3 regions of the Micromonospora sp. CA-248212 genome follow, and region 2 is predicted to be linked to each of the others. Evidence: predicted binding sites of a transcription regulator. Region 2 holds the regulator's gene; each other region holds the start of a gene.

What was found. The regulator HrcA, encoded in region 2, represses chaperone genes, less so after heat shock. The targets are predictions, from matches to a motif close to GGTTNGCACNCTCNNNNNGAGNGTGCNAACC.
Region 1: a site for HrcA is predicted at 3,308-3,338, ahead of groL (chaperonin GroEL). Genes of this name have one in related genera too.
Region 3: a site for HrcA is predicted at 4,236-4,266, ahead of groES (co-chaperone GroES). Genes of this name have one in related genera too.

The regions. Positions count from the first base shown of each region.
Region 1 is NZ_CP192023.1:6,750,525-6,756,749, reverse strand. Features, by position in the region: gene paaN (phenylacetic acid degradation protein PaaN) at 1-818, shown strand, start outside; gene ACQP03_RS31790 (N-acetyltransferase family protein) at 910-1,440, opposite strand; gene ACQP03_RS31785 (cold-shock protein) at 1,725-1,928, shown strand; gene ACQP03_RS31780 (hypothetical protein) at 2,043-3,260, shown strand; gene groL (chaperonin GroEL) at 3,533-5,155, shown strand; gene ACQP03_RS31770 (hypothetical protein) at 5,214-5,459, opposite strand; gene ACQP03_RS31765 (GNAT family N-acetyltransferase) at 5,536-6,225, opposite strand, start outside.
Region 2 is NZ_CP192023.1:5,802,709-5,808,933, reverse strand. Features, by position in the region: gene ACQP03_RS27250 (SDR family NAD(P)-dependent oxidoreductase) at 1-531, shown strand, start outside; gene ACQP03_RS27245 (enoyl-CoA hydratase-related protein) at 572-1,381, opposite strand; gene hemW (radical SAM family heme chaperone HemW) at 1,401-2,624, shown strand; gene ACQP03_RS27235 (DUF4870 domain-containing protein) at 2,687-3,328, opposite strand; gene hrcA (heat-inducible transcriptional repressor HrcA) at 3,540-4,562, shown strand; gene dnaJ (molecular chaperone DnaJ) at 4,636-5,784, shown strand; gene ACQP03_RS27220 (16S rRNA (uracil(1498)-N(3))-methyltransferase) at 5,786-6,225, shown strand, end outside.
Region 3 is NZ_CP192023.1:6,397,838-6,404,062, reverse strand. Features, by position in the region: gene ACQP03_RS30075 (sugar ABC transporter permease) at 1-277, opposite strand, end outside; gene ACQP03_RS30070 (ATP-binding cassette domain-containing protein) at 274-1,092, opposite strand; gene ACQP03_RS30065 (sugar ABC transporter substrate-binding protein) at 1,206-2,294, opposite strand; gene ybaK (Cys-tRNA(Pro) deacylase) at 2,471-2,950, opposite strand; gene ACQP03_RS30055 (THUMP-like domain-containing protein) at 2,960-4,141, opposite strand; gene groES (co-chaperone GroES) at 4,400-4,714, shown strand; gene groL (chaperonin GroEL) at 4,785-6,225, shown strand, end outside.

The DNA.
Region 1 (6,225 bases), 950 kb from region 2:
TCGTCGACTTCACCGGTTCCACCGAGTACGGCGACTGGCTGGAGACGCACGCCCGGCAGGCGTCGGTCTACACCGAGAAGGCCGGCCTGAACACGGTCGTCATCGACTCCACCGACGACTTCGCCGGCATGTGCCGCAACCTCGGTTTCACGCTGACCCTCTACAGCGGGCAGATGTGCACCACGTCGCAGAACATCCTCATCCCGGCCGGCGGCATCGAGACCGACCAGGGGCACAAGAGCTTCGACGAGGTGGCCGGCGGGATCGCGGCGGCGATCGGCAAGCTGACCGCCGACCCGGCCCGGGGGGTCGAGCTGACCGGCGCCATCGTCAACGACGGGGTGCTGGAGCGGCTGGCCGAGGTCACCAAGGTTGGCGAGCCGGTGCTGGAGTCGCGGACGGTGGCGCACCCGTCGTACGCCGACGCGGTGGTGCGTACCCCGACGGTCGTGAAGCTGACCGCGGACGACGCCCAGACGTACGGCCGGGAGTGGTTCGGGCCGATCTCGTTCGCCATCGCGACCGACTCCACCGCGCACAGTCTGGAGCTGATGCGCCGGACCATCGGCGAGAAGGGCGCGCTGACCGCCGGGGTCTACTCGACCGACGAGGCGGTGCTGGACGCCGCCGAGGCGGTCGCGGTCGAGGTCGGTGTGCACCTGTCCGCCAACCTCACCGGCGGTGTCTTCGTGAACCAGTCGGCGGCCTTCTCCGACTTCCACGGCAGCGGCGCCAACGCGGCGGCCAACTCCGCCCTGACCGACGGCGCCTACGTGGCCAACCGGTTCCGGATCGTGCAGTCCCGCCGCCACGCCTGACCTCTCGTGGTGATCAAGAGGTTCGCGTCAGAAATCACGCTGTTCTTGACGCGAACCTCTTGATCACCGGGGTCGGTGGGGGGAGGGGGGGTTAGGCTGTTCGGCGCATTTGTAGTTCGGTTAGGGCGGGGATGGTGGGGTGGGGGACCCGTACGCCGGTGTCCTTGAAGCCGAGGCGCTGGTAGGCCCGGTAGGCGCGGTCGTTGCCGACCACCACCTCCAACATCAGCTCCGGCCGGCCGCAGTCCCGCGACCAGGCGGCCACCCCGTCGATCAGCTCGCCGAGCAGCCCGCTGCCCCGCCAGGCCGGCGTGACGTACACGGCGTAGATCACGGTGAGGCCCGGCTCGTTCGGGGCGGCCGTTCCACCGGCGTGCCCGACTAGCCGGCCGCCCGGATCCGCGACGAACTGCGCGGTGTGCGGACCGGTCGACGTGAACGCCACCCGGGCGGCGAAATCGTCGTGCGGTCGGGCCGCGGCGTCGGCCAGGGTCTCCAGGAAGGCCAACGGCGCGTCGGCGAGCATCTCCAGGCGCAGCGCCCGCATCCGGGCGGCGTCCTGCGGTCGTACCCGGTGGATCCGCGCCTGCCGCAGGGCCGCGGAGCCCGTGTCGGTGCTCATGCCCGCATGCCTACCACAGGGGCGGACGCGCACCGGTGACCCGTGCCGCCAGACCCCCTCCATCCGGTCCAAACGCAACCATCGTCATGAATCCGACGGACCCTCGGATCGCTACGAACTATGCCCGATTTGTGGTCGTGCGCTCCCGTCACTCCTCGTGTAGCGTGCGATTTCGATCACCTCTTTCAACGGTCGCCGTCGATCGCTGAGGTGGTGGTTCGTGGGTGTCCGGCGGTGCCGGACGGCCGGGCAGGCAACGCCGCGCAGAGTGAGGGAAGTGCACCGTGGCACAGGGTTCCGTGAAGTGGTTCAACGCCGAGAAGGGCTACGGCTTCATCGCCGTCGACGGCGGTCAGGACGTGTTCGTCCACTTCTCCGCGATCGAGATGGACGGTTACAAGGCGCTCGACGACGGTCAGCGGGTCGAGTTCGAGATCGCCCAGGGCCAGAAGGGCCCGCAGGCGGAGCACGTCCGCGTCATCGGCTGACCGATCCCGATCTGCTCGCCGGCTGTTGCGCGACCGGCTGGCGAGCCGGGGCTGCGGCGCGGACGCCGGCCCGGGAAGATCGTGAACCGTTCCAGCCGATGCTGAGGAGGGTTCATGACCGACCAGTCGCCGCCACCCGCCACGCCCTCCGGGCCGGGTGAGCCGAGCCGGCCCGACCCGACGTCAGCCGGCGACGGCTCCGGCGCGTCACCAGTTTCGGGCACCCCGCCCGTCCCGGACGCTGGCCTGCCGCACGCGGGCCCGCCGCCGCAGAGCTGGGACCCGGCGCAGGCGTGGGGTCAGCCCGCCGGTCCGCCGCCGGGCTGGGGTCCCGCCCAGGGTGCATGGGGTCAGCCCGGTGGTCCGCCGCCGCAGGGCTGGGCCTTTCCGCCCACCGGCGGCTACCCGCCGGGGGCCGGTCCCTACGGCGGTCAGCCGTGGTATCCGGGGGCGCCGGTCGGCTGGTACCCGCCGGGTTACGGCCTCGACCCGAACGACGCCCTGGTCACTCCGCCCGGTGCCGGTATCGGGGGCTGGTTCGACCGGTTCTGGGGCGCGCTGCGCCGGGGCTGGCGGCAGTTGGTGCCGATCATGCTGCTCACCCAGGTCCTGCCGGCGGCGGTGCTGTCGGTCATCTCGTTCGGTCTGGACCCGTCGCCCACCTGGGCGGCGCAGGCCGAGACGGACCCGTCGGCCGGGCTGCCGGACAACTTCGCCACCAGCCTGTTGACCCTCGTCGTCGTGCTGGTCGGCGGCAGCCTGCTGATCGGCCTGGTGCAGGCGCTGGGCTGGGCCGCGGGCAGTTGGGTGATCACCCAGCAGGCGGCCGGCCGGCCCGCCCGGCTCGACGCGGCGCTGCGGTACGGGCTGCGCCGGGCCGTCGGCCTGTGGGGTTGGACGCTGCTGGTCAGCCTGCTCATCGGCATCGGAGTCTGCTTCTGCGTGCTGCCGGGGATCTACCTGGCGTTCGCGTTGAGCATGGCCGGCCCGGTCTACCTGTTCGAGCGGGACAACCCGATCGGCCGGTCGTTCCGGATGTTCCACGACCGGCTCGGAATGCTGCTCGGCCGGGTGGCCCTGGTGGGCGCGGCGGTGATCATCGGAACCGTGGTGCCCGGCATCCTGGAGTCCGCCGGCACCGGCGCGTTCGGCGAGGATCCGTTCGCGTCCCCGGGCCCCGCGGTCGGGGTGGTGGTGGTCATCGCCGTCACGGCGGTGCTGGCCCTGCCGGCCCACCTCGCCCAGTTGGTCGGTCTGCTGATCACGTACGCCGAGCAACGGGCTCATGAGGGGCCCGTGAACGGGGCCACACTGGCTGCGGAACTCGACTGACCGGGCTCATCGTGCTTGCACTCGGCAGGTGAGAGTGCTAAACAAGTCATTGGCACTCGCATACCGTGAGTGCCAATGGTCGGGACGGTGGGGCCTGGTTGCGCCGGTGTGGAGACACCGGGGCAGCACATGGCCGGTCGTCGCGGGCTATCCGGCCCGGCCGAAGGACGTCGTCGTCGCCAGGTGGCGACGTCCCAAGGTGCGTACACCAGGCGGCCCATCCGGGGCACACATCTCGGGTGGCCCGTGAGTGTCCAGGAGGACAACGCCGTATGGCCAAGATGATCGCGTTCGACGAAGAGGCGCGCCGCGGCCTCGAGCGGGGCATGAACCAGCTCGCCGACGCCGTAAAGGTGACCCTCGGCCCCAAGGGCCGCAACGTCGTGCTCGAGAAGAAGTGGGGTGCCCCCACCATCACCAACGATGGTGTGAGCATCGCCAAGGAGATCGAGCTCGAGGACCCGTACGAGAAGATCGGCGCTGAGCTGGTCAAGGAGGTCGCCAAGAAGACCGACGACGTTGCCGGTGACGGCACGACGACGGCGACCGTCCTGGCCCAGGCCCTGGTTCGCGAGGGCCTGCGCAACGTGGCCGCCGGCGCCAACCCGATGGCCCTGAAGCGGGGCATCGAGGCCGCGGTCGCGAGCGTCTCGGAGGAGCTGTCCAAGCTCGCCAAGGACGTCGAGACCAAGGAGCAGATCGCCTCCACCGCCTCCATCTCCGCTGGCGACAGCACTGTCGGCGAGATCATCGCCGAGGCGATGGACAAGGTCGGCAAGGAAGGCGTCATCACCGTCGAGGAGAGCAACACCTTCGGGCTGGAGCTGGAGCTCACCGAGGGTATGCGCTTCGACAAGGGCTACATCTCGGCCTACTTCATGACCGACCCGGAGCGTATGGAGGCCGTCTTCGACGACCCGTACATCCTGATCGTCAACAGCAAGATCTCGTCGGTGAAGGACCTGCTCCCGATCCTGGAGAAGGTCATGCAGGGCGGCAAGCCGCTGCTGATCATCGCCGAGGACATCGAGGGCGAGGCCCTGGCCACCCTGGTCGTCAACAAGGTCCGGGGCACCTTCAAGTCGGTCGCCGTCAAGGCGCCGGGCTTCGGTGACCGCCGCAAGGCCATGCTGGGCGACATCGCCATCCTCACCGGCGGCCAGGTCATCAGCGAGGAGGTCGGCCTCAAGCTCGACGCCGTCAGCGTCGACATGCTGGGCCACGCCCGCAAGGTCGTCGTCACCAAGGACGAGACCACCATCGTCGACGGTGCCGGTGACGCCGAGCAGATCCAGGGCCGGGTCAACCAGATCCGGGCCGAGATCGACAAGAGCGACTCCGACTACGACCGCGAGAAGCTGCAGGAGCGGCTGGCCAAGCTGGCCGGTGGCGTTGCGGTCATCAAGGTCGGCGCGGCCACCGAGGTCGAGCTGAAGGAGCGCAAGCACCGCATCGAGGACGCCGTTCGCAACGCGAAGGCGGCCGTCGAGGAGGGCATCGTCCCCGGTGGTGGCGTCGCGCTGGTGCAGGCCGGCAAGACCGCCTTCGACAAGCTGGACCTGGTCGGCGACGAGGCGACCGGTGCCAACATCGTCAAGGTCGCGCTGGACGCCCCGCTGCGGCAGATCGCCGTCAACGCCGGCCTCGAGGGCGGCGTCGTGGTGGAGAAGGTCCGTAACCTCGAAGCGGGTCACGGCCTCAACGCCGCCAACGGCGAGTACGTCGACCTGCTGGCCGCGGGCATCATCGACCCGGCCAAGGTGACGCGTTCGGCGCTGCAGAACGCGTCGTCGATCGCCGCGCTGTTCCTCACCACCGAGGCCGTCGTCGCGGACAAGCCGGAGAAGACCCCGGCTGCCCCGGCTGGCCCGGGTGGCGGGGACATGGACTTCTGAGTCCAGTTCCGACACACCGAACGGGGCGGGCCGCTGACGCGGTCCGCCCCGTTCGTCGTCAGGTGGGCAGTGGACGCTGGTTGCGGCGCTTCTGCGCCCGGTCGTACGGCGGCAGCGACCGGATCGGCGCGTCCACCATCTCCTGCGGTTCCTCGGTCGCCGGTCGGCCGTCGGTGCTCATCTCGGCCAGTTGTTCGGCGTCGCCGTAATCCAACCGGTCGAACGGCAGTTGGCCGGGCAGTTCGTCGGCCGGCTTCCAGGTGATCGGCGGGCCGTCCTCGGTCTGGTCGTCATCCGTGGTCATGGCTGCCTCCTCTACCGAAACGGTAGGGGGCGTCGATGCCCGACGCGGACGAATGGGTCAATGTCCCATTTGACCGCTATTCGGCCCCAAGCCGTCGCCGGTACAGGAAGAAGACCCGCTCGATCCGCGCACCCGCGCTGCCCGAGTAGAACGGCACCGGCCCCACCCAGCCGATCTCCGCCCGGTCCAGTCCCGCCGCACGCTGATCCCGCAGGCAGCGTCGCAGCAGCACTCCGCCGATGCCCGAGCCCTCGGCGGCCGGGGCGGTGCCCATCGGCCCGAACCAGCTCGGCCGGGACGATCCGTAGGCGGCGAAGCCCAGCACCTCGCCGGCCCGCTCCGCCAGGTGGCAGCCGGCCCCCTCGCGGCCCACCGATCCGGCCAGCTCACCGTCCCAGGCGCCGCCGAAGGTGGACCGGGCGAACGCGGTCAGCGCCGGCAGGTCAGCGGGCTCGGCCCGCCGTACCGTGATGCCCTGCCCGGCCAGCCGCCGCTCGGCGGCCTCCGTCGACCGCAGCGCCGGGGACTCGTCGTACGACAGGTCCGCCGTCATGTTCCAGGCGGTCCGGTCCTGCTGGTAGCCGAGCGCGAGGGCCGCGCACACCGCCGGCGTGTACCGCACGTCGATGCCCGGCCAGGCGTAGTACGGCGGGTTTCCGGCCAGCAGCACCTCGGTCACGCCGTGCTCGGCGAGCGCCCGCTCGGCCCGGGCGAGCAGCGCGCGGCCCACACCCCGGCGACGCTGCTCCGGCAGTACGGCGACCAG
Region 2 (6,225 bases):
GTGGCCGCGTACGGGGGGCTCGACGTCGTCTACAACAACGCGGCCGCGCTGCGCTTCGGCCCCCTGCCGGACTTCTCGGTCGACGACTGGCGGTACACGATCGCCGGTGAACTCGACATTCCGTACCTGGTGTCGAAGTTCGCCTGGCCGTACCTCGTCCGGCGCGGGGGCGGCGTCATCATCAACGCGGCCTCGATGGCCGGGATGATCGCAGGTCACGTCCCGCCGATGGTCGGCCACACGGCGGCGAACGCCGGCATCATCGGCATGACCCGCCAGCTCGCGCTCGAAGGGGCACCGCACGGCATCCGGGCGGTGGCGGTCAGCCCCGGACCCATCCTCACCCCGGCCAGTGAACGCGACCTGGGGGACGACCAGGAGGCCCGGGACGCGATCACGGCGAAGACGCTGCTCAAGCGCTTCGCCCGCCCCGAGGAGGTCGCCGAGCTGGTGGTCTTCCTCGCCTCGGACCGGGCGTCGTACATCACCGGCGCCAACTACGCGGTCGACGGTGGCGCGACGGCGTGGTGACCCTTCGGGGCGCCGCCGCAGCCGGCCGACGTCCGCGGTCCTACCCGGCCTGGTCACCGCGTTCGGCGTCCAGAGCGGCCACCCATCGCGGCGACCTCTTCTCCCGGAACGCCGTGACCCCCTCGCGGCCCTCGTCGGAGAGGAAGTAGCCGGTCGAGAGCGCGGCGAGACGGGCCAGGTCACCGCGCAGCTCGGCGGTGCCCGGCCGGCGCAGCAGATCCTTCGCGCCGGCCAGCGCGCCGGGCGCGCCGCGGACCAGGGAGTCGCAGTAGCCCCGCACCACGTCGTCCAGCTCCTGGGCCGGCACCGAGGCCGTCACCAGGCCGACCTCGACGGCACGCCGCCCGTCGAAGGTGTTCCCGGTCAGGTACAGCTCGGCGGCGGCGCGGGGGTGCAGCCGGGGCAGCACGGTCGCCGAGATCACCGCCGGGATCACCCCGATGCGGACCTCGGTGAACGCGAACGTCGCCTCGTCGGCGCAGACCGCGAGATCGGCGGCGGCGATGAGGCCGAGTCCGCCGGCCCGCGCGGGCCCGGCGACCCGGGCCAGGATCGGCTTCGGGCACTCCCAGAGCGCCGCCAGCACGTCGCCCAGCATGCCGGCGGGCACGGTTCCGCTGGCGTACGCCGCGGCGGTCTCCTTCAGGTCCGCGCCGGAGCAGAAGACCGGCCCGGTGTGGTCGAGCACGATCACCCGGACTGCGTCGTCGGCCACCGCGTCCGTCAGCCCCGCCAGCAACTGGGTCATCAGGGCGGTGGAGAGCGCGTTGCGGTTGTGCGGGCTGTCCAGGGTGAGGGTGGTCACCCCACGGGCCGTGGCGACCCGCACGAGCACGTCGGGAGAGGTCATGCCGGGCACACTAGTGGCCATGCCCGGCGTCCTTCCAGATGGTGAGACCGTCCCCGGCGACGGATCGTTGCCCGCCACCGCCACCACGGCGGTCGGCGCGCGCGGCTTCGGCGTGTACGTCCACGTCCCGTTCTGCGCCAGTCGCTGCGGCTACTGCGACTTCAACACGTACACGGCCGCCGAGCTGGGTGGGGGCGCGAGCCGCGAGGCGTACGCCGACACCGTGCTGGCCGAGCTGGCGCTCGCCGCCCGGGTGCTCGGCGACAACCCGCCACCCCGCGTCGACACCGTCTTCGTCGGTGGCGGCACGCCCACCCTGCTCCCCGCCGACGACCTGGCCCGCATCCTCGAGGGCATCGACCGCACCTGGGGGCTCGCCGCCGACGCCGAGGTGACCACCGAGGCGAATCCGGAGTCGGTCACACCGGAGTCGCTGAAGCTCCTGCGCACGGCCGGCTACACCCGGATCTCGCTGGGCATGCAGTCCGCGTCGCCCGGTGTGCTGGCGATCCTGGACCGTAAACACAGCGCCGGCCGGGCCACCGCCGCCGCCCGCGAGGCGCGCGAGGCCGGGTTCGACCACGTCAACCTGGACCTGATCTACGGCACGCCGGGGGAACGGGCCGAGGACTTCGCCGGCACGCTGGAGCAGGTCGTCGACGCCGGGGTCGACCACGTCAGCGCGTACGCCCTCATCGTGGAGGACGGCACCCGGCTCGCCGCGCGGATGAAGCGCGGCGAGGTGCCGTACCCCAGTGACGACGTGGCGGCGGACCGCTACCTGGCCGCGGAGGCCGCCCTCGACGCGGCCGGCCTCTCCTGGTACGAGGTGTCCAACTGGGCGCGCGCCGACGAGGCCCGGTGCCGGCACAACCTGCTCTACTGGACCGGCGCCGACTGGTGGGGCCTGGGCCCGGGCGCGCACAGCCACGTCGGCGGGGTGCGCTGGTGGAACGTGAAGCACCCCACCACGTACGCCCAGCGGCTGGCGGCCGGCGCGTCACCCGGCCTGGCCCGCGAGGTGCTGACCACGGACGAGGCGCACATGGAGGACGTGATGCTCCGGCTGCGGCTCGCCAGCGGACTGCCGCTGGGGGTGCTCGACGACGCCGGCCGGGCCGGTGCCGCGCGGGCCCTCGCCGACGGTCTGCTGGACGCCGAGAGGTACGCCGCCGGACGGGCGGTCCTCACCCTGCGCGGCCGGCTGCTCGCCGACGCGGTCGTGCGGGACCTGCTGCCCTGAGCCGGACGCCCGCCCGGCCGGCGGCGGTGTGCCGGACCGGCCGGGGGAGCGGCCGGCCCGGATCACTTGATGAGGTTGGCGGAGAGCGGGTAGCGGTAGAGCTGCCCCTCGTTGGCCTTGATGCCGGCGAGGATGCCGCACACGGCTCCGAGCACGACGGCCGCCACGACGCCGATGAAGCCGATGAAGATGCAGGACAGCACCCAGCCGACCAGGCCGACGATCGACCAGACGAGCTGGAAGTTGAGCGCCGACACGGCGTGCGCCCGGACGGTCGGGGACTGGCTGCCCCGGGCCAGCAACGCCACCAGCGGGGCGATCCAGCCGAGCACGCCCGCGCTGATGATCATCCCGGCCGCGCCGCCGAAGTGGGCGACGAGCGCCCAGGTCTTGTCCTCGTTGTTGGCGTAACCGCCGCCGGGGCCGCCGTACGCGCCGCCGGTCGGATACCCGCCAGTCGTGCCACCCGGCGGGGGGTAACCCCCTGGTGGGGGGTAGCCGCCCGGCGGAGGGTAGCCGCCCGACGGCGGTTGGTCACCGGTGGGCGACGGATAGCCACCGGCTGGGGGATAGCCGCCCGGGCCGGGCGCCCCGGACAGTGGTGCGGTGGGCGGCTCGGCCGACGAGGACGAGCCGGGGAGATTCGGCTCCGGCGGGTAGTTGCCGGGGTCTCCCGCGCCGGGAGGGCGAGGTGGTTCAGTCATGGTTGTCACGGTAGGTGCCGTGAGCAACGCCGCACCAGAGCGACATCGCCCTGTCGTCCGGGCCGATCGGCCCGCGGGATGTCACGGGCCGTCGTTGATCATCGCGTCGGCGGGCACGCCGACGTAGACTGGCACTCGTTACAGTCGAGTGCCAGGACGGTCCGTCGGCCCGGGTGGGCCGGCGGCCGACGTGCGACAGGAGGTGCGGAGGATGGGTCTGGACGACCGGAAGCTCGCCGTGCTCCGCGCCATCGTCGAGGACTACGTCTCGACCCAGGAGCCGGTCGGCAGCAAGGCGCTGGTCGAGCGGCACCAGCTCGGGGTCTCCCCGGCGACGGTCCGCAACGACATGGCCGTGCTGGAGGAGGAGGGCTACATCCGGCAGCCGCACACCAGCGCCGGCCGGGTGCCCACCGACCGTGGCTACCGGCTCTTCGTCGACCGGCTGTCCCGGGTCAAGCCGCTCAGTCCGGCCGAACGCCGGGCCATCGAGCGCTTCCTCGTCGGGGCCGTCGACCTCGACGACGTGGTCCACCGCACCGTACGGCTGCTCGCCCAGTTGACCCGGCAGGTGGCCGTGGTGCAGTACCCGAGCCTCGCCCGCTCCTCGGTCCGCCACCTGGAGCTGGTGCCGATCTCCACCACCCGGCTGATGCTCGTGATGATCGCGGACACCGGCCGGGTGGAGCAGCGGCTGGTGGAGCTGCCCGGACCGGTGCCCGCCGACGACGTCACCGACCTGCGTCGCCTGGTCAACGAGAAACTCGCCGGTGAGCGCATGTCGGACACCCCACCGCTGGTGCAGGCGCTGGTGGAAGAGGCGCCGGTGCAGCTGCGCCCGGCCATGACCACGCTCTCCACCGTCCTGCTGGAGACGCTCGTCGAGCGGCACGAGGAACGCATCGCCCTGGCCGGCACCGCCAACCTGACCCGGGGTGGTCTGCTCGACTTCCAGGGTTCGCTGCGGCCCATCCTGGAGGCGTTGGAGGAGGAGGTCGTGCTCCTCAAGCTCATCGGCGAGACCGAGCCCAGCACGACCCGGGTGCTGATCGGCGACGAGAACGAGTTCGACAACCTGCGTGCCGCCTCGGTGGTCAGCACCGGGTACGGCCCGGGGGCCACCATCGTGGGCGGCCTGGGGGTGCTGGGGCCCACCCGGATGGACTACCCCGGCAATATCGCCATGGTGCGCGCCGTGGCACGCTACGTGGGCGAGCTGCTGGCCCAGAACTGACCAGTCAGGGCCGACGGCCGGCTGCGGCCGCCGGTCGGCGCAACGCGAGACGAACATGAGGACACGGAACGCAGTGGCCAGGGACTACTACGGCATCCTCGGTGTCAGCCGGGAAGCCTCCGATGACGAGATCAAGCGTGCCTACCGCAAGCTGGCACGCCAGTTCCACCCGGACGTCAATCCGGACCCGGAGGCCCAGGAGAAGTTCAAGGACATCAACGCCGCGTACGAGGTCCTCTCGGACGACCGGAAGCGGCAGATCGTCGACCTGGGTGGCGACCCGCTCGCCCCCGGCGGCGGGGGCGCGGGCGGCCCGGGTGGTCCGGGGGGAGCCGGCCCGTTCGTCGGTTTCCAGGACATCATGGACGCGTTCTTCGGTGGCGCCGCGGGCGGCGCCGGCCGCGGGCCGCGTCCACGGACCCGTCCGGGCGCGGACGCGATCCTGCGCCTCGAACTGGACCTGCACGAGACGGCGTTCGGCGTGGAGGCCCCGATCACCGTGGACACCGCCGTGCTCTGCACCACCTGCTCGGGCGCCGGCACCGCGGCCGGTACCCACCTGGCCACCTGCGAGGCGTGCGCCGGCCGGGGCGAGGTGCAGTCCGTGCAGCGCACCTTCCTCGGCCAGGTGGTCTCGGCCCGGCCGTGCACCGTCTGCCAGGGCTACGGCACCACCATCCCGCACCCCTGCCCGACCTGCGCCGGCGACGGCCGGGTACGCACCCGCCGATCGCTCACCGTCAAGATCCCGGCCGGCGTCGAGGACGGCATGCGGATCCGGCTGGCCCAGCAGGGTGAGGTGGGCCCGGGCGGTGGCACCGCCGGCGACCTCTACGTGGAGATCCACGAGCGTCCGCACGACGTCTACTCCCGCAAGGGTGACGACCTGCACTGCCGCGTCACCGTGCCGATGACCGCCGCCGCGCTGGGCACCCGGCTCACCATCAAGACGCTGGACAGCGAGGAGACCGTCGACGTCAAGGCCGGCACCCAGCCGGCCAGCACGCTGCGACTGCGCGCCCGGGGCGTACCGCACCTGCGCGGCACCGGCCGGGGCGACCTCTACGTGCACCTGGACGTCCGGACGCCCACCAAGCTCGACCCCGACCAGGAGAAGATGCTGCGCGACTTCGCCAAGACCCGGGGCGAGGAGGTCGCCGAGCTGACCAAGCAGGGCGGCTTCTTCTCCCGGATGCGCGACGCGTTCAACGGGCACGCCTGAGGTGTCGGCGCCGCTGTTCCTGGTGGAGGCGCTGCCCACCGGTGACGCGCTGACCCTGGACGGCCCGGAGGGGCACCACGCCGCAACCGTGCAGCGGCTGCGCGTCGGCGAGGAGCTGCTGCTCGCCGACGGTCGGGGCGGCACGGCCGCCGCCGTGGTCACCACCGTCGGCCGGGGCAGCCTGGAGGTCGCGGTCACCTCCCGGGGGTACGCGGACGCGCCCGTACCCCGGATCGTCACCGTGCAGGGCATCGCCAAGGGTGACCGGGGCGAGCTGGCCGTGCAGGCGATGACCGAGGTCGGGGTGGACGAGATCGTGCCCTGGGCGGCGTCGCGCTCGGTGGCCCAGTGGCGCGGCGACCGGGGCGTACGCGCACGCGAGAAATGGGTGGCCACCGCCCGCGAGGCGGCGAAACAGGCCCGCCGGCCCTGGCTGCCCGT
Region 3 (6,225 bases), 600 kb from region 2:
CGATCTCGCCGAGCAGCAGCACGAAGACCAGGCCCATCGCGATCAGCGTGACCGCCGCGCCCTGGGTGAAGAGGTTGGCGAAGTTGCCGGCCGACAGGAACGACGACGGCCGCATGACCGCGAAGACGGTGCAGAGCACGATCAGGCCGAGCACGGCTGGTAGCGCGCCGACGTCGCCACCGCGTACCCGGCTCACGTAGTTGCGGACGTGGCTCCCGACGGTCGGCGGCGGTGTGACGGCCGCCGGGCCGTCCTTGCGCACGGCGGTGGTGGTCATCGGACGCCTCCTGAGATCGAGTCGGCCGGCTGCGGGCCGTCGCCGTTGCCGCCCGGGTCGGTGGCGAGGCCGAGGCCGCCCGAGCGCCCGGCGGTGATCAACTCAACCACCTGGGCGTGAGTGATGTCGGTGGTCTTCACCTGGGCGACCATCTGGCCGAGGTACAGCGCGGCGATCCGGTCGGAGACGGCGAAGACGTCGTTCATGTTGTGCGAGATGAGCACCACGGCCAGGCCGTTGTCGGCGAGGCGGCGAACGAGTTCGAGGACCTGGGCGGTCTGTGCCACGCCCAGGGCTGCGGTCGGCTCGTCCAGGATGACGAGCTTGCTGTTCCAGAGCACCGCCTTGGCGATGGCCACGGTCTGGCGCTGACCGCCGGAGAGGCTGGAGACGTGCTGGCGAAGCGAGGTGACGGTGCGGATGGAGAGCCCCGCCAGGGTCTCGGCGGCGAGCTGTTCCATGGTCGGCTCGTCCAGGACGATGCCGCTGTGCTTCTCCCGGCCGAGGAACATGTTCTGCACGATGTCCAGGTTGTCGCAGAGCGCGAGGTCCTGGTAGACGACCTCGATGCCGAGCGTTGCGGCGTCGCGGGGACTGCCGATGTGCACCTGTTCGCCGTTGAACAGGACCTCACCGGCGTCGGTGGGGTAGATGCCGCTGATGCACTTCACCAGGGTCGACTTGCCGGCGCCGTTGTCGCCGACAAGTGCGGTCACTTCGCCCGGGTGGACGCTCAGGGCGACGTCGCGGAGCACCTGGACGGGACCGAAGCTCTTGTCGATCCCGCGGAGTTCCAGCAGGGGAGTCGCGGACACGGGGTCTCCTTCTTAAGGGAGGGTCGGGGCCCGTCCGGCGGGCGCCGCCCGGCACGGGAGGGTGCTCCCGTGCCGGGCGGCGATGGTCGTCCCGGCGGGTACTGCGGCGTCGGTCAGCTGATGCCGGCTTCGGCGCAGAACTTGGCGTACGCCGCGGTGCAGACCTGCTCCTTGGTCGCGTAGCCGTCGGCGATGACGTCCTTGACGTTGTCCTTGTAGATGGCCTTCGGGGTGAGCAGCACCGAGGGGACGTCGCGGTCACCGTCCTTCACCGACTGGCCGGTGTCCTTCTTCTCGCCCTTGGCCAGCGCGATGGCCAGGTCTGCGGCGGCCTTGGCCTCTTCCCGGACTGCCTTGTAGACGGTCATGCACTGGTCACCGGCGAGGATGTTCTGCAGGCCCTCCACGCTGGCGTCCTGCCCGGTCACCGGCACCTTGCCGTTGATCTTGTTCTTCTTCAGGATCGAGATGGCGGCGTTGCCGAGAGTGTCGTTGGCGGCCAGCACGCCGTCGATCTTGCCCTTGGTCGCGGTGAGCTGCTGCTCGAAGATGGTCGCGGCGGTAGGGCCGTCCCAGCCCGGCACGGCGTCGTCCGGGCCCTTGGTGTATTCCTTGGAGTCGAACTTCGGCTTGAGCACCGAGTCGTAGCCGGCCTTGAACAGGGTGGCGTTGTTGTCGGTGGGCGAGCCGTTCAGGTACGACACGACAGGGTTCTTGGCACCCTTCTCGGTCAGGCACTTCGACAGGCCCTCGCCCTGGAGCTTGCCGACGACCTCGTTGTCGAAGCTGACGTAGTACTGGGCCGAGCCGCCCAGGGTGAGCCGGTCGTAGTCGATGGTGGCGACGCCCTGCGACTTGGCCTTGTCGAGCACGGCCTTGCCGGTGCCGGAGTCCAGGTTGACGATCATCAGGGCGGTGACGCCGCCGGTGATCATCTGGTCGGCGATGGTCTGGAAGGCGGCCTTGTCGTTCTGGGCGTTCTGGATGTCGGACTGGACGCCGGCGGCCTTGAACGCCTCCTCCAGGAAGCGACGGTCCGCCGTCTCCCAGCGGGGGGAGGACTTGCTGTCCGGAAGGATCACGCCGATCTTGGGAGTCTTCTTGGAGTCGGCCGAGCCGTTGCCGGAGTCGTCGCCGCAGGCGGTCAAACCGCCGGTCGCGAGCAGGCCCACGGCGGCGATGGTGAGGATCCCCTTACGCATGTGCAGGGTCCTTTCGGAGGTGGGGAGGTGTTGTTTTGTTGTGTCCGGCAACGTATTCCGCGTCACACTCGCACCACAAGACCACCCAGGTCCCAAGTTTGTTGGAAGCGATAACAATTCAGCAACGCGACTGTTACTCGCCGAACATCCGCCGAAAAGAGCGATGTAACGACAGGTCAGCGGGCCTGCAAGGGCGCGGTGCGGGCCGCCGTGAGCGCCACCAGGTCCACCGCCGCCAGTTCGAGTTGCAGCCCGCGCCGACCAGCGGAGACGTGGATCGTCGGCAGGTCCAGCGCGGAGTCGTCGAGCACGGTGGGCAGTCGCCGCCGCTGCCCGAGTGGGCTGATCCCGCCTCGCACGTAGCCGGTGGCCCGCTCGGCGACCGTCCGCTCGGCGAGCGCCGCCCGCTTGCCGCCGACCGCCGCCGCGAGCGCCTTGAGGTCCAGCTCACCGGTCACCGGTACGACCGCCACGGTGAGGACGCCGTCCACCTCGGTCACCAGCGACTTGAACACCCGCTCCGGCGCCACGCCGAGGGCCGCCGCCACCAGGGCGCCGTAGTTCGGAGCGTCGGGTGCCACCCGGTACGGGTGGGTGCGGTGCGCGATCCCGCGCTTGGCCAGTAGTGCCGTTGCCGGAGTGCCCTGTCCCGCCACGCCCCGAACCTAATCCACCGGCCGGCCGATCAGCACGGTCGGCGCTCCGGCGACCCGGGTCAGCACCAGGCTCGCCGCCTGGTCGCCGGCCAGGCGCAGGTCCCGCCGCAACTGCTCCGGCGTCAGCGCCGAACCCCGCTTGAGGATCTCCACCCGACCCACCCGACGCTCGCGCAGCAATGCCCGCAGGCGCTTGAGCGAGAACGGCAGCACGTCGGTGATCTCCAGACAGCGCGCGTACGGGGTGCGGGTCGGCTGGTCGGCGTAGAGGTACGCGATGCTCGGGTCGGCAAGGGTGGCGTCCAGCTCCGCGGCCAGCTCGGCGACGAGGTGCGCCCGGACCACCGCCGGGTCCGGGTCGTACAGGTAGCGGCGCGGGGGTCCGACCGGCGCCTCCGTGTCGCCCGAGCCGGTGAGCTGGTGGATCTCCCTCCGGTACACGCTGGCGCGGCGGGGCACCTCGGCCAGTTCGCCGCACCAGAGCGCCGCCTCGACCAGGTCGCCGTCCACGCCGACCCACTCCGCCTCCGCGCCAGCCGGGATGAGCGCGTGATCCAGGCCCGGCGCCACCTTCACCACCGTGCGGGGCACCCGCTCGGCGAGGCCGGTGACGAAGTCCCAGGGCGGCGAGTAGGCGCGCGGGTCGAAGATCCGTCGGCCGGTGCCGGTGGCCCGTCGGGCCGGGTCGCAGAAGACGCCGTCCACCCGCGACACGTCGAACGCGGTCGCGTCGCCGCACTCGACCGTGAACAGGTCGGCCAGCCCGGCGGCGGCGGCGTTGGCGGCGGCCATCGCCGCGGTCACCGGGTCGGCCTCGACCCCGTACACCCGGATGCCGGCACGGGCGGCGGCCAGCGCGTCCGCGCCGAGGCCGCACCCGAGATCGGCCAGGGTGCGCACGCCGGCCGCGTGCAGCCGGGCGGCCCGCCGGTCGGCGACCACCCGGCGGGTGGCCTGTTCCAGGCCGGGGCGGGTGAGGAACATCCCGGCGGCGGCCGGGCCGAACTTGCCCACCGCCCGGTGGCGCAGCTCGGCCTGGGTGAGGGCCGCCGCCGCCAGCGTCGGCGGCACCCCGGCCGCGCGGAGCGCCGACGCCGCGGCCAGTGGATCGCCGCCGGCCAGCTCGGCCGCCGCCGTGAGGGCGGCCGACCCCTCGGGGGTACGCAGTGCCGCCAACTGATCGAGATCCACCTGCCCATTCTCCCGACCGAGGGGAAAATACCGCTGGCGGGGCGCGACGCGCTGGCACTCTCCTTGACGGAGTGCTAGCCACGGAATAACCTGCGATTAGCACTCTCACCCTGAGGGTGCCAGCTTCCGGGTCTCGCGACCCGGGTGCGCACGCCAGGCGGACCGGCACCCGCGACGACGGCCCCGCCCGGTGGCATGAGGCAGATTGACGCTGGTCAGCCCCGCTGGCCAGCAACGAAACCAGTACCCCAGGAGGGTATGCCCGTGACTACCGCGACCAAGGTTGCGATCAAGCCGCTCGAGGACCGCATCGTGGTCCAGGCGAACGAGGCTGAGACCACCACGGCGTCGGGCATCGTGATCCCCGACACCGCCAAGGAGAAGCCGCAGGAGGGCACCGTCCTCGCTGTCGGTCCGGGGCGCGTCGACGACAACGGCAACCGGGTTCCGGTTGACGTGCAGGTCGGCGACACCGTCCTCTACTCGAAGTACGGCGGCACCGAGGTCAAGTACGCCGGCGAGGAGTACCTGGTGCTCTCCGCCCGCGACGTCCTCGCGGTCATCGAGAAGTAAGCAACCGATCAGTGTCGCTGCCCCGGTCCGGCTCGCCGGGCCGGGGCAGCGGCGCTTCGAAGGGACATTCATGGCGAAGATCCTCAGCTTCTCGGACGACGCCCGACACCTGCTGGAGCACGGTGTCAACGCCCTCGCTGACGCGGTCAAGGTCACCCTCGGCCCGCGCGGGCGCAACGTCGTCCTGGACAAGAAGTTCGGTGCGCCGACGATCACCAACGATGGCGTGACCATCGCGAAGGAGATCGAGCTCACCAACCCCTACGAGAACCTCGGCGCGCAGCTGGTCAAGGAGGTGGCGACCAAGACCAACGACGTCGCCGGCGACGGGACCACCACCGCGACCGTGCTGGCGCAGGCGATGGTCCGTGAGGGCCTGCGCAACGTGACCGCCGGGACCAACCCGGCCGGCCTCAAGCGGGGCATCGACGCGGCGGCCGCCAAGGTCTCCGAGGCGCTGCTCGGCAAGGCCGTCGAGGTCGCCGGCAAGGAGTCGATCGCGAACGTGGCGACGATCTCCGCGCAGGACGCCACCATCGGCGAGCTGATCGCCGAGGCGATGGAGCGGGTCGGCCGCGACGGTGTCATCACCGTCGAGGAGGGCTCGATGCTCACCACCGAGCTGGACGTGACCGAGGGTCTCCAGTTCGACAAGGGCTTCATCTCGCCGAACTTCGTCACCGACCTGGAGGGTCAGGAGTCCGTCCTCGAGGACGCGTACATCCTGGTCACCACCCAGAAGATCTCGGCGATCGAGGAGCTGCTGCCGCTGCTGGAGAAGGTCCTGCAGAACAGCAAGCCCCTGCTGATCATCGCCGAGGACGTGGACGGCCAGGCGCTCTCCACCCTGGTGGTCAACTCGCTGCGCAAGACCCTCAAGGTCTGCGCGGTCAAGGCCCCGGGCTTCGGCGACCGGCGCAAGGCCATGCTCCAGGACATCGCGATCTCCACGGGCGCCGAGCTGGTCGCCCCGGAGCTGGGCTACAAGCTCGACCAGGTCGGCCTGGAGGTGCTCGGCACCGCCCGGCGCGTCGTGGTCGACAAGGAGAACACCACGATCGTCGACGGCGGCGGCCAGAAGACCGAGGTCGACGACCGGGTGGCCCAGATCCGCAAGGAGATCGAGGCCTCCGACTCCGACTGGGACCGGGAGAAGCTGGCCGAGCGGCTGGCCAAGCTCTCCGGCGGCATCGCCGTGATCAAGGTGGGTGCGGCGACCGAGGTCGAGATGAAGGAGCGCAAGCACCGCATCGAGGACGCCATCGCGGCGACCAAGGCCGCGGTCGAGGAGGGCACCGTGCCCGGCGGCGGCGCCGCCCTGGTGCAGATCCTCCCCGTGCTCGACGACGACCTGGGCTTCACCGGCGAGGAGAAGGTCGGCGTCTCGATCGTGCGCAAGGCGCTGGTCGAGCCGCTGCGCTGGATCGCGCAGAACGCCGGCCACGACGGCTACGTCGTGACCCAGAAGGTCGCCGGCATGCAGTGGGGCAACGGCCTCGACGCGGCCACCG